Spartinivicinus poritis: one gene and its partner. The protein of the gene in region 1 interacts with the protein of each later gene in a pairwise test. Links are inferred from orthologs where the notes say so. Each region holds a gene or a part of one and is shown in the gene's direction. Other genes may lie near its edges.

What was found.
Region 2: the proteins of mrdA (region 1) and ORQ98_RS07265 interact in binary tests that used the Escherichia coli proteins (3 or more experiments, as listed by UniProt). The link is inferred for Spartinivicinus poritis from one-to-one orthologs.

What each region holds. Positions count from the first base shown.
Region 1 is NZ_JAPMOU010000007.1:51,860-59,559, reverse strand. Bases 1,779-4,766 are described here. They hold mrdA (penicillin-binding protein 2), read left to right. Parts: upstream 1,779-2,329; coding sequence 2,330-4,204; downstream 4,205-4,766. Other genes in these bases: rodA (rod shape-determining protein RodA), read left to right, coding at 4,201-4,766; rlmH (23S rRNA (pseudouridine(1915)-N(3))-methyltransferase RlmH), read left to right, coding at 1,837-2,304; rsfS (ribosome silencing factor), read left to right, coding at 1,779-1,822. Outside these bases: ORQ98_RS07755 (glutamate-5-semialdehyde dehydrogenase), read left to right, coding at 160-1,416; more of rsfS, read left to right, coding at 1,475-1,778; more of rodA, read left to right, coding at 4,767-5,361; mltB (lytic murein transglycosylase B), read left to right, coding at 5,598-6,620; ORQ98_RS07725 (septal ring lytic transglycosylase RlpA family protein), read left to right, coding at 6,684-7,511; ORQ98_RS07720 (D-alanyl-D-alanine carboxypeptidase family protein), read left to right, coding at 7,692-7,700. UniProt on the Escherichia coli protein: Catalyzes cross-linking of the peptidoglycan cell wall. Responsible for the determination of the rod shape of the cell. Is probably required for lateral peptidoglycan synthesis and maintenance of the correct diameter during lateral and centripetal growth.
Region 2 is NZ_JAPMOU010000006.1:139,326-147,044, reverse strand. What follows is about bases 1,746-4,752. They hold ORQ98_RS07265 (penicillin-binding protein 1A), read left to right. Parts: upstream 1,746-2,079; coding sequence 2,080-4,425; downstream 4,426-4,752. Other genes in these bases: ORQ98_RS07260 (malic enzyme-like NAD(P)-binding protein), read right to left, coding at 4,648-4,752; ORQ98_RS07270 (pilus assembly protein PilM), read right to left, coding at 1,746-1,894. Outside these bases: ORQ98_RS07280 (type IV pilus inner membrane component PilO), read right to left, coding at 1-258; ORQ98_RS07275 (PilN domain-containing protein), read right to left, coding at 255-833; more of ORQ98_RS07270, read right to left, coding at 833-1,745; more of ORQ98_RS07260, read right to left, coding at 4,753-5,913; ORQ98_RS07255 (M48 family metalloprotease), read right to left, coding at 6,159-7,595; ORQ98_RS07250 (thermonuclease family protein), read right to left, coding at 7,636-7,719. UniProt on the Escherichia coli protein: Cell wall formation. Synthesis of cross-linked peptidoglycan from the lipid intermediates.

The sequences.
Region 1 (7,700 bases):
GGTTGTGTTCACAACTGCTAGTCTTAATTTATAGATATTCATAAAAGAGGTGCTATAACGCCAATTGTTGAATTATCCTAACAAATCATGTGCAGAAGGCTGGAAGCTGGCTATAATCGAGCGCTTGAACTTAAACCATAACAACTTTAGGATAGCTGTATGGATGTGAAAGCGTATATGGCAGATGTAGGCCAGCGAGCTCGCCAAGCTTCAAAAGTAATAGCCAAAGCCCCCACACAGCAAAAAAATGCCGCATTAACTCATATTGCGGAAGCGTTAAGTGCTTCTCGCTCGTCATTACTTGCTGCAAATCAACAAGATCTTGCCCAAGGCCAGCAAAAAGGTTTGGATGCAGCGCTACTCGATCGCTTAGAGTTAACTCCCGCACGAATTGACGCAATGATTGATGGCTTAAATCAAGTAGCCAGCTTACCTGATCCCATTGGTGAAATCGCTGATCTTAAATATTTGCCCAGTGGTATCCAAGTGGGCAAAATGCGTGTTCCGCTAGGAGTGATTGGAATAATTTACGAGTCACGGCCTAATGTCACCATTGATGCTGCTAGCTTATGCCTAAAGTCTGGTAATGCCACCATTTTAAGAGGGGGCTCAGAAGCCTTTCACTCAAATCAGGCTATTGCCCAGTGTATTCAGCAAGGGCTTAAAAAAGCGGGGCTACCTTCAGATAGTGTGCAGGTAGTTGAAACAGTTGACCGTGCAGCCGTGGGTGAAATGATCACCATGCCTGACTATGTTGACGTGATAGTTCCTCGTGGTGGTAAAGGATTAATAGAGCGAATTAGTAATGATGCGTCTGTTCCAGTGATAAAGCATCTGGACGGCGTATGTCATGTTTATATAGATAGTGAAGCAGATCCTGAAAAAGCTATCTCAATAGCAATTAATGCGAAAACTCGCCGTTATGGTGTTTGTAATGCAATGGAAACATTGTTAATAAATGAACAGCAAGCAGCCGGTTTGTTGCCGAAACTAGCAGACATGTATCTTGCCACAGGGGTTGAGCTAAGAGGCTGTGATCGTACCTTGTCAATAGTAGCTGGTATGAACCCTGCTGGTGAAGAAGACTGGTATACCGAATACCTGGCGCCAATATTATCAGTGAAAATAGTGGCTGATATGGCGGAAGCCATTGAGCATATTAATCACTATGGCTCTCATCATACGGATGCCATCGTGACAGAAAATTATACAAAAGCGAGAGCTTTTTTAACTGAGGTGGATTCTAGCTCTGTCATGGTTAATGCCTCGACTGGTTTTGCAGATGGCTTTGAATATGGCCTTGGTGCTGAAATTGGTATTTCTACAGATAAGATTCATGCGAGAGGGCCTGTGGGTCTTGAAGGCTTAACCTCGCAAAAATATGTGGTACTGGGGGATGGGCACATTCGTCAGTAACACTTGCCAGCTTAGCTGGCGTTATGTTTGGTAAAGAAAGAGGACTAACAAAACCTATATGTATTCTGAACAACTTAAGCAGCTTGTTGTTGATACCCTTGAAGATATGAAAGGGAACGACATAACCTGCCTCGATGTGAAAGGTATGACCAGCGTTACCGATCATATGATTATTGTCAGTGGAACCTCCAACCGCCATATCAAATCTCTTGCTGATTCAATTATTGAAAAAGCCAAAGAAAATGGTGTTCGCCCATTAGGGGTTGAAGGGCAGGACTCTGCTGAGTGGGTGCTGGTCGACTTGGGTGATGTTGTAACTCATATTATGTTGCCTGCTACTCGTCAGTTCTATGACTTGGAGCGGCTATGGGAAACCTCTACTGCTAGCTTAGAGCATCAGCACTAGTAAGGTTTTCTGATATGCGAGTTCGCTTAATTGCTGTGGGCACTAAGATGCCCTCATGGGTTGTTGCTGGCTATAGTGAATATGCCAAGCGACTGCCTTCTGACTGTAAGCTAGAAAGCTGTGAGATTCCTTTAGCAAAACGTACCAAAGGCAGCGATTTAAAGCGGGCTCAAAAAAAAGAGGGGGAGCAGATGCTCGCGGCTATTGCTCCAAGTGACAGGGTGATAGCGTTAGACCTTACTGGAAAGCCCTGGTCTACGGAGCAACTTGCTGACCAGCTCTCGGGCTGGCGGCTTGATGGACGTAATGTTGCCCTATTAGTGGGAGGGCCAGAAGGACTAGCCCCAGAGTGTTTGGCTAGAGCTGAGCAAAAATGGTGTCTATCTCCGTTAACGCTTCCTCATCCACTGGTTCGAGTACTAGTTGCTGAACAGTTGTATCGTGCTTGGAGTATTCTCCAAAACCACCCTTATCACCGTTAAGCTAAAAAAGCATTAGTAATTAGCAATGAATGACCGGGATACTCTGAAGGATCATAGGCGAGAAGTTAAAATCTTTAAAAACCGGATTGTTCTTGCTGCATTTTGCCTGGTGCTATTAACTGGGCTATTACTATCAAGACTATTTGTTCTACAAGTTGTTCAATATGAAGAACTCTCAACTAAGTCGGATGAAAACCGAATTCACTTAAAGCCCATCCCGCCTACCCGAGGCTTGATCTACGACACTCATGGCATATTGCTCGCGGATAATAAACCAAGTTTTAACCTGTCTTTAATCAAGGAGCGCATCAAGGATCTGGATACTACGGTGCGTGACCTAGCCTCATTAATAAATATTTCAGAAGAAGAAGTCCAGGGTTTTTATAAGCGCTTGCGTAAGCGGCGAGCACCCTATGAGCCAGTACCATTGAAGCATGGTCTAACAGAAGAAGAAATAGCCATTATTTCTGTAAATGAGCAGCGCTTCACTGGTGTTGAAATCGAGGCTCAGTTGGTTCGCTTTTACCCACAAGCAGAACCTTTTGCCCATGCGGTTGGTTACGTAGGCAAAATTAACGAAAGAGAGTTGAAGCGGCTTGATCCTCAAAAATATAGTGGTATGCGCTCAATTGGAAAAATCGGTGTCGAGCGCTTTTATGAAGAGGATTTGCTTGGACAGGTGGGTTACCAGGAAGTTGAAACAAACGCCAGGGGGCGTGTATTACGCGTTTTAAACCAGCAGGATCCCCAACCAGGTGTCAACTTAACTCTGTATTTAGATAGCTATTTACAACAAGTTTCGTATGAAGCGCTGGCTGGTAAACGTGGTGCTATTGTAGCCATTGAGCCTAAAACTGGCGGGATACTCGCGATGGTCAGCCAGCCATCTTATGACCCTAATTTATTTGTTTCTGGTATCCCCTATAAAACCTATAGTGTTTTACGGGATCATCCAGATCGCCCCTTATACAATCGCGCGTCATTAGGAGAATACCCCCCGGCTTCTACAATAAAACCCATGCTGGCATTGGCCGCTTTAGATCTGGGAGTAAGAGAGCCTAGCTTTAAAATCTTTGATCCTGGTTACTATAAGCTGCCCAATAAGCCTCGTTTATATAGAAACTGGAAACGAGGAGGTCATGGCTGGGTGAATTTGGAGCGAGCGGTTTATGTCTCAAATGATACTTATTTTTATGACTTAGCTTTAAATATGGGAATTGATGATTTACATGATTATTTAACTAAGTTTGGTTTAGGTAAACGTACAGCAATGGATGTTGCTGAGCAGCGGCCTGGGTTGATTCCGTCTCGTGAGTGGAAAGAAGGTGTTAAAGGAGTGCCTTGGTTCCCAGGTGAAACGTTAATCAGTGGAATTGGTCAAGGCTATATGCTGTCAACGCCATTACAGTTGGCAACGGCAACAGCTGTGATAGCTAATAGAGGTAAGTGGATCCAACCTAAACTACTTAAGTCCGCTTCTGGAGAAATAAAACGAGAGTTACCTACTGCACCAGAATCAATAGAGGTGTCTAACCCCGCTTATTGGGACTTTGTTAATGAGTCTATGCGTAAAGTAGTTCATGACCCCCGTGGCACGGCTAATTATCGCATAGGTAAAGATCTGCAATACACTATGGCGGGAAAAACAGGAACAGCACAAGTAGTTGGAATTAAACAAAACGAGCGTTACGACGCAAAAAAACTGAAAAAAATCCACCATGACCATGGTTTATTCATAGCATTTGCACCGATTGAAAATCCACAGATAGCCATTGCAGTTATTGTTGAAAATGGAGGGGGGGGAAGTTCTGCCGCTGCTCCTGTTGCTCGTAAAGTACTAGATGCTTATTTGTTACCCAAGTTGGCAGAACAGCGATTAGCAGTGAGTAAGTCTGAATGAGTCCTGAATATGTAAGACAGCTGTCCTCTGTTACCCATGGGCAATTAAGCAAGCCTCCGGGGTTTTGGTTTAAGCTCCATCTTGATCCAATTTTGCTGGGTGCTCTGTTGTTGTTAACAGCAGGGGGCTTATTCATTTTATTTAGTGCCAGTGGTCAAAGCGAATCCATTATGACCAGGCAATCGATTTATCTTGCTATTGGTTTTGTGGTGATGGCTTTATTTGCCCAGGTGCCCCCCCGTATATTTTGTCGTTGGGCTCCTTGGGTATACCTTATAGGTTTGGCACTGCTTGTTGCAGTGTTGTTGTTTGGTACGGGTGCAAAAGGTGCTCAGCGCTGGATTGCTGTACCGGGTATGTCCAGTGTGCGATTCCAGCCTTCTGAAATTATGAAGTTGGTCATGCCCATTGTGGTTGCCTGGTTTCTATCAAAACATATCGTTCCTCCTTCATTTAAAGCTGTTATAGGTACACTACTGTTGGTTGCTATTCCAGTGGGGTTAATTGCAAAGCAGCCAGATCTGGGGACGTCGCTATTAGTGGCTGCGGCAGGTATTTTTGTGTTGCTACTTGCTGGTTTACGCTGGCGTTTTATTTTTGGGGCTGTCATGCTTGCTGTGCCTGCTGTGTATGTCATGTGGCACTTTGTCATGCGAGAGTATCAAAAGCAGCGGGTGTTAACTTTTTTAGAGCCTGAAAAAGACCCTTGGGGAGCTGGCTGGAACATTATTCAGTCAAAAGTAGCCATCGGTTCAGGCGGAATACATGGAAAAGGCTGGTTGGCAGGTACCCAGTCGCATCTTGACTTTCTCCCTGAAAGTCACACAGACTTTATTATTGCTGTATTGGCTGAAGAGTTTGGGCTAATTGGTGTTGTGCTACTGTTGTGTGTTTATGCTGTTATTATTACACGTGGAATTATTATTTCTGCTAAAGCACAAACACTGTTTGGTAAACTGTTGGCTGGTAGTGTGACTCTCACCTTTTTTGTATATATTTTCGTAAATATTGGGATGGTTAGCGGATTGCTGCCAGTGGTTGGTGTACCATTACCACTAGTCAGTAGGGGGGGGACCTCAATAGTTACTCTGATGGCAGGTTTTGGTATTTTAATGTCAATTCACACTCATCGAACGCTGCTAGGCCGAACCACATAGCTCTTATTAGCACTAGAATTAAATTAGTAAGTCGCGCCTCCTAAAGTATAAGGCAGTTAAAGTAACAGGTTTATACTGTTTACAGTTGTAACCTAACAAGCAAGAATTGTTGTTTGGAAAAGGTTGTTTAAAAAATAAACCAGCTGAGCTTTTTGTTGTTTTTGCTGTCATAAGAAACAGTATTTTTCAGTTGAGCTATCAGCTTAGTTCTTACAAGGTTGATTGAGTTGAGTGGTATGGTTTTGGTAAAAAAAGCAATTTTAATGGTTACTTTTCCCCTTTTATCGCTAGGGGTAATGGCTAAGCAGACAACACCCACTGCTTTTGATAAGCAAGTGATTGAGCACTTTGTTGCTGAAATGGAAGCTAAACACAAGTTCAGTCGAAAAAAACTGGAAACTTTGTTTGCCAAGGTTGAAAGAAAGCAATCGATACTTGATGCAATGAGTCGCCCAGCAGAAAAAACCAAAACCTGGGGTGAGTATCGAGAAATCTTTTTAACCAATAAACGAATTAAAGGTGGTGTGGACTTCTGGCAAAAGAACCAGCAAGCACTAACCAGGGCTGAGCAGCAATATGGTATTCCAGCAGAGATTATTGTAGCGATTATTGGTGTAGAAACTTTTTATGGTCGTCAGTCAGGCCGTTTTCGGGTAATGGATGCATTATCAACGCTGGGCTTTGAGCACCCTAGGCGAGGACCGTTTTTTCGCAAGGAGCTTGTAAACTTTTTGCTGATGAGTCGTGAACAAGGTATAGACCCTTTAGCGCTCAAAGGGTCTTATGCTGGAGCAATGGGCTATCCGCAATTTATTCCCAGCAGTTTTAGAAGATTTGCAATTGATTTTAACAACGATAAGAAAGTAGATATTTGGAAAAACTCTACAGATGCAATTGGTAGTGTAGCTAATTACTTCAAATCCCATGGTTGGGAAACAGGCAAGCCTGTATTAGCAACAGCAAAAGTATCAGGGAAAAGTTATCGACAAGCATTACAACCAAAACTAGAACCCCAAAAAACAATAAGTCAGATTAAGTCTCTGGGCTGGGAGTTTTCTACACCTGTTGTAGATAAAACAAAAGCAAGAGCTATAGAGTTAACTGGAAAACGAGGAGTAGAGCATTGGGTAACACTACCCAACTTCTATGTTATAACTCGATATAACCACAGTACATTATATGCAATGGCTGTTTACCAATTAGGGCAAGCAATTAAAACTGAGCGATTAGCGCTAAATCAATCAAACTCTAAAGGGTGAGTTATACTTAAAACTGTAGTGGTTTTTTGTTAATAACTGACTTTAAGCAAGGTAAATGGCGGCATGTTTAACTTGAAAAAAAACTCTTGGTTTTTTTCTGTACTGAGTATTTTTGTCTTATGGCTGGCAGGCTGTACTTTTAATCCTTCTATTGAAAAGGATGGAGCGCCTAAAGGCGACTTTGATGCAGCGAAAGTTCCTGATGCAGTGCCTCGCCCGCACTATGGAAAAACCAAGAGCCGCCCTTATAAAGTGCTAGGAGTGACTTATAATCCATTAAAGTCAGCTACTGGCTATACAGCTAAAGGAGTAGCATCTTGGTATGGCACTAAATTTCACGGTAAAAAAACTGCTTTAGGTGAGACATACAATATGTATGGTATGTCAGCTGCCCACCGTACATTGCCATTGCCCTCCTATGCTAAAGTAACTAACTTGGACAACGGTAAATCAGTTGTAGTGAGGGTAAATGATAGAGGACCTTTTGTTAAAGATCGTTTGATCGACTTGTCTTATGCTGCTGCCAAAAAACTGGGTTACCAAAAGAATGGTACTGCTAGAGTTAAAGTTGAGGGCATTGTTCCACCACAGTACCAAGCTAAAAAAACTACCAAAACAGCGCCAGCAAAAAACTTACTAAATGACTATGCCAAAAATAAGCGAATGTATTTGCAAGTGGCTGCGTTTAGTAAGCTAGAGTCAGCTCAGGCACTAAAGCAACGATTACATGCGTTAACTAAACTACCAGTTACGGTATTATATGCTCCATCTGCTGCTAATCCTTTGCATAGAGTTCGAATTGGCCCAATCTCAGATGCTGAACAGCTTGAGCAATTAAGATTAAGGATTGCTAATGCCAAGCTGGGAAGCCCGCATGTAGTGCTCGAATAGATTTTAATTTGTATGCTATCACTAAGGACGATATGATGAGTAAACAGAAATTTACCATACTTTCTAACTAGGTTATTGTAGGCATTATTTCTTTTTAACGGGCCTAAACGGTTTTTATTGGGGACATTAAGTCAGCGAGCTTGATTTTCGCTTATTATGAAATACTTCAAATTTTTTTCAGTGAAACTT
Region 2 (7,719 bases), on another replicon or contig:
TTCAACCATTTGCGCTTTGTATGCATCAAGGTTAGCAGCTTGAAATGCTTTATGACGAAATTGTTCTTTTAAGGTACTCTCCTCTCCTTGAACCCTGTCATAACGTTTTTTTAAATCACTTAAATGAAAATAATAGCCCGCCCCTACTGCAGCTACAAAAAGAATCACCACAACAAACGCTTTTGCAAAAGCCGGCCATGACCCTATATTTTCAGGATCCAGCTCATTCAGCTGTTTTAGGGAGTCAGCAAAGCTCATTGTTCCTGCTCCTTCTTCTGTTGTTCCTGAAGGGCTTTAGGGGTCGTCTGGTTAACTGTCAATACAAACTGATTAGCCAGGTCACTTTTATCTGCAGCTTTTACCGAAGTAAGGTTTGGACTAGTAAACCACTCAGAGTTATCAAAATCCCGCATCAGATTGGAAACTCGGTTGTTAGACTCAGCAAAGCCATTAACCAGCAACTGATTTTTCTTCATTTCCAGAGAAGTAAAATAAACACCATCGGGAACAGACTTAACCAGCTCATCAAAAACCCTGACAATAATTGGCCGATTACCCTGAAGATCCTGGATAACTTTCATCCGCTCCAGCAGCTCTTCTCGTTTTTTCTTTAATTCTTTTATTTCCACAATTCTTTTATCAAGAGCAGCAATTTCTTTTTTCAAAAATTCATTTCTACTCTGCTGATAATTGATAGCTCCATTAATTTGCATATCACCTAAAAAAATCGTGATGCCTGCTACTACTGCTGTTCCCAGCAAAACCATCAAAAATTGCTTTTTGCGCTCCTCGCGCAGCTCTTCCCGCCATGGAAGGAGGTTTATCCGAGCCATTAGTCGAAACTCCTCATTGCCAGACCGCAAGAAATCATTAGTGAAGGGGCATCATTCATCAATGCCGCCGAGTTAACTGACCTTGCCAGAGACATGTCAGCAAAGGGGTTGGCAACTATTGTTTTAGTGCCGATTCGCTCCTGCACCATAGCAGCCAAACCTGGAATACAAGCTGTACCCCCTGCTAAAATAATATAGTCCACATCATTAAACTGGCTGGAAGAAAAGAAGAATTGAAGCGACCGAGACACCTGTTGCACTACAGCATCCATAAAAGGCTTCAGCACTTCAGGCTCATAGTCATCGGGTAAACCACCCTGTTTTTTCGATAACCCAGCATCTTGAAACGACAACCCATAACGACGCTGAATTTCTTCCGTCAGCTGTTTGCCACCAAATAGCTGCTCCCGTGTGTAGATAGTTTTGCCATTATTTAGCACACTTAAAGTGGTCATGGTGGCACCAATATCAACAACAGCGACTGTTGGCTCATCCACTTCTTTCAGTTGCGGCTCAAGCAACTCAAAGGCGCGTTCCATGGCATAGGCTTCCACATCAACCACTTTAGCCGCTAGTCCTGCATGAGATAGTACCGCTTCACGCATATCGACATTTTCTTTTCGGCAGGCAGCTAACAACACCTCAACCATTTCAGGGTTACGTTCAGCAGGGCCGACAACCTCAAAGTCAATGGACACCTCATCCAACGGGTAAGGAATATACTGATCAGCCTCTACCGTTATTTGGGTTTCCATCTCGTCTTCACTGAGGTTACCATCCATCTCTATCACTTTGGTGATAACTGCCGAACCAGCAACAGCCACTGCAACATCTTTGCAGCCGCTTCGAGATTTTTTAAACGCTTTAGCAATGACATCCCCTACCGTCTCAACTTCATTGATATTTTTCTCAACGACAGCATTATCGGGCAGTGGCTCCACTGCATACGCTTCAACTTTGTATCGGCTGCCAGACCTGCTCAACTGAATTAGCTTGACCGAGGTTGAACTTATGTCGATACCAAGGACTGTTGGAGTTTTCTTTTTTAGCATTCCAATCACAGCCAATTTCCTATCAGCACCGGGTACTTACAAATGAAAGTTACTTTTCTACATTAAATAACAGTAGCAGTGATTCCGCAATTCTGTGAAATGCTAAAAAAGTCCTTATAATGATCAGTAAATCGCGGCACAATCACCCATGTTTACGCATAGCCATTCAATTTCGTAGGATCTAGAGGAAAGTTGTGACATTTATCAGATTTTTACTATGGGCTACTTTTCTTTCAATATGTGGCACATTCCTCATTTTAGCGAGCGCTTTCTTATACCTTAGCCCTGGTCTGCCGGATGTGGAAGCTTTAAGAGAGGTTAAATTACAAACACCTCTGCGAGTTTATTCTGCAGACCAGAAACTCATTGCTGAGTTTGGTGAAAAGCGTCGAACCCCTATCAAGTATAGCGAGCTGCCAGAACTTATGATTAAAGCTTTTGTTGCAGCAGAAGATAATCGCTTTTATTCACATCACGGGGTCGACCCAAAGGGTCTCGCCAGGGCTGCAGTTCAGCTATTACAAAGCGGCTCTATCAGAACGGGAGGAAGCACCATCACCATGCAGGTCGCCAGGAACTTCTTCCTTAGCCGAGAGCGGGTCTTTTCTCGAAAGTTCAATGAGATTTTATTAGCGCTCCAAATTGAGCGAGAACTGCCTAAAGAAGAAATTTTGGAGCTTTACCTAAACAAAATTTATTTAGGTAATCGTGCCTATGGTGTAGCAGCAGCAGCTCAGGTCTATTATGGAAAAAGCCTGGATGAGCTGAACCTTGCAGAAATTGCTATGATTGCAGGGTTACCTAAAGCACCTTCCAAATATAACCCTATTGTTAATCCAGACCGCGCTTTAGAAAGACGTAACTGGATATTACACCGCATGAATGAACTGGGCTTTATTGATGAGCAGCAGTACAACCAAGCAAAAGAAGCATCTGCCGTTGCCAAATATCATGGTCTGACTATTGAACTTAATTCGCCTTACCTTGCTGAAATGGTTAGGAAGGCTATGGTCGACCGTTATGGCCCCAACGCTTACACAGATGGTTATTCGGTGTATACGACTATTAACAGCAGTAACCAAGAAATGGCAACTCAGTCGCTACAGGATGGCCTTGTGGAGTATGAATGGCGCCACGGTTATCGTGGCCCAGAAAAACAAATGCCTCCTGAGGCAGGCTTTGACCAGGAAAAGTGGCAACAAGCGCTCAAGAAGGTGTCTACCATTGGCCGTCTAGTACCTGCCATTGTCACTAGTCTTGATAAAAAAACAGCCACCATCCTCACTAAAAAAGGAGAGCAAACCTTAAGTTGGGATGGATTAAAGTGGGCTCGGCTTCATAAAACGGTTAACAGCTTAGGTCCTGCGCCCAAAAAAGCAGCTGATATTCTTGCCGTAGGTGATTTAATACGAACTATTCAGGTTGGTGAAACCCTCTATTTAGCTCAAATTCCCAAAGTTCAGGGCGCATTAGTATCACTGCGGCCATCAGATGCAGCAGTAACAGCCATAGTCGGTGGCTTCGATTTTAATCGAAGCAAATTTAACCGTGCTACTCAAGCCTCACGGCAGCCAGGTTCCAATTTTAAGCCATTCCTGTATAGCGCAGCTCTAGAAAATGGTTACACAGCAGCCAGTACTGTTAACGATGCGCCAATTATCTACAACGACACAAGTACCAATAAAGCCTGGCGCCCCAAAAACTCCAGTGGTAAGTTTCTTGGCCCAACCCGCTTGCGTAAAGCCCTTTACCAATCCCGTAATCTTGTCTCAATTCGACTACTACAGGCACTGGGCATTAATAAAATGCTTTCCTATGTTGATAAGTTTGGCTTTGACCCAGAAGCTCTTCCTAGAGACCTATCTCTATCACTAGGCAGTGGCGCAATGACCCCAATTGACTTAGCTAAAGGTTACGCCAGCTTAGCCAATGGAGGTTACCGAGTTGAACCTTACTTTATTGATCATATTGAGCACCTAGGCAACACCGTTTATCAAGCTCAGCCTTATTTGGCAGGCTCAGTGGAAGAAGGTGAAGCATTTAAGCCCGCTCCTCGCATCATGGATGAACGCGCTAATTACATTCTCTACACCATGCTGCAAGATGTAATTAAGCGGGGTACCGGACGTCGTGCATTAGTCCTAAAACGCTCTGATATTGCAGGTAAAACGGGCACCACCAACGATCAAGTTGACGCCTGGTTTTCTGGCTTTAATAGTGACCTGACTACAACTGTCTGGGTGGGTTATGACCAGCCTTCTACTTTAGGTCGCCGCGAGTTTGGAGGCACAGCCGCATTACCGATCTGGATTAAATACATGGGGCTAGCACTAGCAGGTAAGCCTGAACACCCGCTGAAACAGCCTGACGGATTAGTCAAAGTCAAAATTAATGCAAATACAGGCAAGCCAACCCAGGCCAGTGCTCATGATACGATTTTTGAAATATTTAGAACGGAGCTTGCTCCTAAGTACGACCCTTCCAGTGAACTACCTGGGCTGGATGATGAAGGAGCACTGAAAACCGAAGATATCTTTTAAGGGCACCTCTAAAAATGCACTTTTTACATGATAGCTGCGTTAGCTCCGTACTCAGGTCCTCATGTATTTCTTTATACACTGCGGCCTTCCGTGCGGTGCTGCCTTGCTCTCCTAAAAAAATTACTATTTTTAGAGATACCCAAAATATGTAAGAAGAGAAAATGTTACACACAAAAAAGCCTCCTAACATGGAGGCTTTTTTATTTCTAAGCAAAAAACTGATTATTTAACATCAGCAATGCTCTTTAGCGGATAGTGCTCAGGGTAAGGCGCTTTGGCAACACCAGAGTCGACCGCTGCTTTTGCTACTGCACCAGCCACTTCACCTAATAATCGAGAGTCCATTGGTTTAGGAATAATATACTCTCGACCATAAGTCATTTTCTCGCCGCCATAAGCCTTAATGACTTCCTCTGGAATAGGCTGCTTGGCTAAATCTTTAATGGCATGAACCGCAGCTACTTTCATTTCCTCATTAATCACCATAGCACGCACATCTAGTGCACCCCGGAAGATAAATGGAAAGCCAAGTACGTTATTTACCTGATTAGGATAGTCAGAACGACCCGTTGCCATAATGACATCTGAGCGAGTTTGTTTAGCCAACTCTGGTTTGATTTCTGGGTCAGGGTTAGAACACGCAAATACAACCGGGTTGTCAGCCATTTTCGCTAGCTGCTCTGGTTTTAGTAGATCAGGTCCAGATAATCCAAGAAATACATCAGCGCCCTCAATGGCATCATCCAATGTCCGTTTATCAGTATCATTAGCAAAAGCAGCTTTATACTGATTTAGGTCATCACGATCACTGTGGATTACACCCTTACGATCCAGCATCAAAATATTTTCTGGTTTCATACCACAGCTGATTAATAATTTAGAGCAGGCAATTGCAGCAGCACCAGCTCCCAGGCAAACCATTTTGGCTTCTTCAATAGTTTTACCTGCAATTTCCAAAGCATTCAGCATACCTGCTGCTGTAACAATAGCGGTACCATGCTGATCGTCATGGAAAATAGGCACATTACAGGTTTCAATCAGTGCCTTTTCAATCTCGAAGCATTCTGGTGCTTTAATGTCTTCTAAGTTAATTCCACCAAAGGTGTCGGCAATCCGTTTAACAGTATCGATAAATGCCTGAGGACTTTCAGAATCCACCTCGATATCAATTGAATTTACACCCGCAAATTTTTTAAATAAAAGGCTCTTGCCTTCCATTACAGGCTTACTGGCCAAAGCACCTAAATTACCCAAGCCCAGAATTGCTGAACCATTACTAATAACAGCAACCAAGTTACCTTTTGCTGTATATTTGTAGGCATTTTCTGGATCTTTGGCAATTTCACGCACAGGCTCAGCCACACCTGGACTATAAGCCAAGGACAGGTCACGAGAAGTTTCTGCTGCAGTGGTTAATTCAACACTGATTTTTCCTGGTTTAGGGTAGGCATGGTAATCAAGAGCGGCTTTTTTCATATCCTCAGACATGGCGATGATTCCGGTTGTTTATTTTGTGGGAAGAAGCATATAAAAAAGGGGGGGGCCTAACAAGCTGGTAACTTCCGCAATTAGGCTGCTGCAAAACGACTGCGCTTGCAAATACTGCGTTAAAAGCCAGGCTCAAAATGCTCATTTATTGACTATAAACTCCGCTTTATCACTAACTTTCGCCTTGTCTTTGCTTCGCTCGTTGCCTTTTGCAGCAGCCTAAATAAGCTGATCACAGAGTAACACTATTGTACTATTTTTAACCATTCACCTGCTTTTGGCTCTCCACTAGGATAGTAGTGATTTAGCAACCGCAGCTGTTCAACAGCATATTCTTTTAAGGCACTACGTTTAGCCAACCTTGCAAAGGTTTCACCACGCCGGGCACGAGTTAGTCTTACTCTCAAACCCTCTGCTTTTTTATAATCCCTTCTCGGCAGCACTTGAAAACTATGTATAGTTTCCAGCATATGTGGATCATAGGTTGAAAAATAGCGGCTTTGTTTGGTGGCACCTACCAACAAAAAAACTTTACCTTGGTAATAAATGATTGCCACGCGTTTAAGCTGCCCCTGATAGCCCGATCTGGCAATTGCAGAATAGCCTCTTATTCGGGCTTTTTGGATATCGTGCCCCCCTAGCATTTGGTCACTGCCAATAAGGTCTCGCACATACTCCGCTGGTTGTACTTGGTTTTTGATTGGGAGTAATTTCATTGCCAATATGGCTTGTTCATTAGGCGACAAAGCAACGACACTATCTGGGTTATTTTGAATCTTCCAGCCTTTGGGGAAGGTTATTTTCAAGCCCATTGGTTTATGCAAAAAATCTCGCCCTACCCGGACCCCTGCTTCTGTACTATCACCAAATGCCATGCCATTAATTGCTCGCAAATAGCGATCACGACCATTATCACCCGACACTTGAGGCACACTGTTAATTACTTGTTGTAAACGTTCGTCATGTCTGGGGTGAGTTGCAAAAACACCGTGATATGACACAGGCTCACGACCTTCAGCCCGCGCTTTACTGGCTGAGAATGTAGACTGATCTTTTAATACCCCAATCACATTAATCATTGCCTGGGGATTATAGTTTGCATTAGCCAGGTATTCTGCCCCTAGCCGATCAGCTTCCAGCTCATGCTCCCGACCATAGCCTCTCACCACTGCGGTACCTAATAAGCTGGTGAGATCACCTGCCACTCCCACACCCGTATAAGCAGCCACAACCTGTCCAAGGATGCCTGTGGCCATGCTTGCACTATGTTGGCGAACACTATGCCTTGCAGTCACATGACCCACCTCGTGGGCAAGAACAGCAGCCAGGTCAGCTTCAGAGTTTAGATAAGCCATCAGGCCACGATGGATGTATATATACCCACCAGGCAAGGCAAACGCGTTAATGTCTGGTGTATCAATAACTGTAAATTGATAGGCTAAATTTGGTCGGTGGCTTCTTGCCACTATTCGTTGACCCACTCTTTGTACATAGGCTTGTAATTTTTTATCTGGATAAATCGGTAGCTGCTTGCTGATTTGATTTGCATGACGACGCCCTGTAGACACTTCTTCACTTTCAGACATCAGTACAAAGTCACGGCTACCGGTGGCAGGATTAACAGCACAACCAGTAAGCAAGGCTGCCAATAAAACAAAAGAAATCGCCAATAAACGAGACATTACAGAGATTCCTATCATAGTGATCTTTATCTAAAATCACCTATTTAAATATGATCGCCGCTGGGTGAGAAACTTTCATCATCCAACGCTTCCTTCCCTTTTTTAGTTTACGCCCTCCAGCACT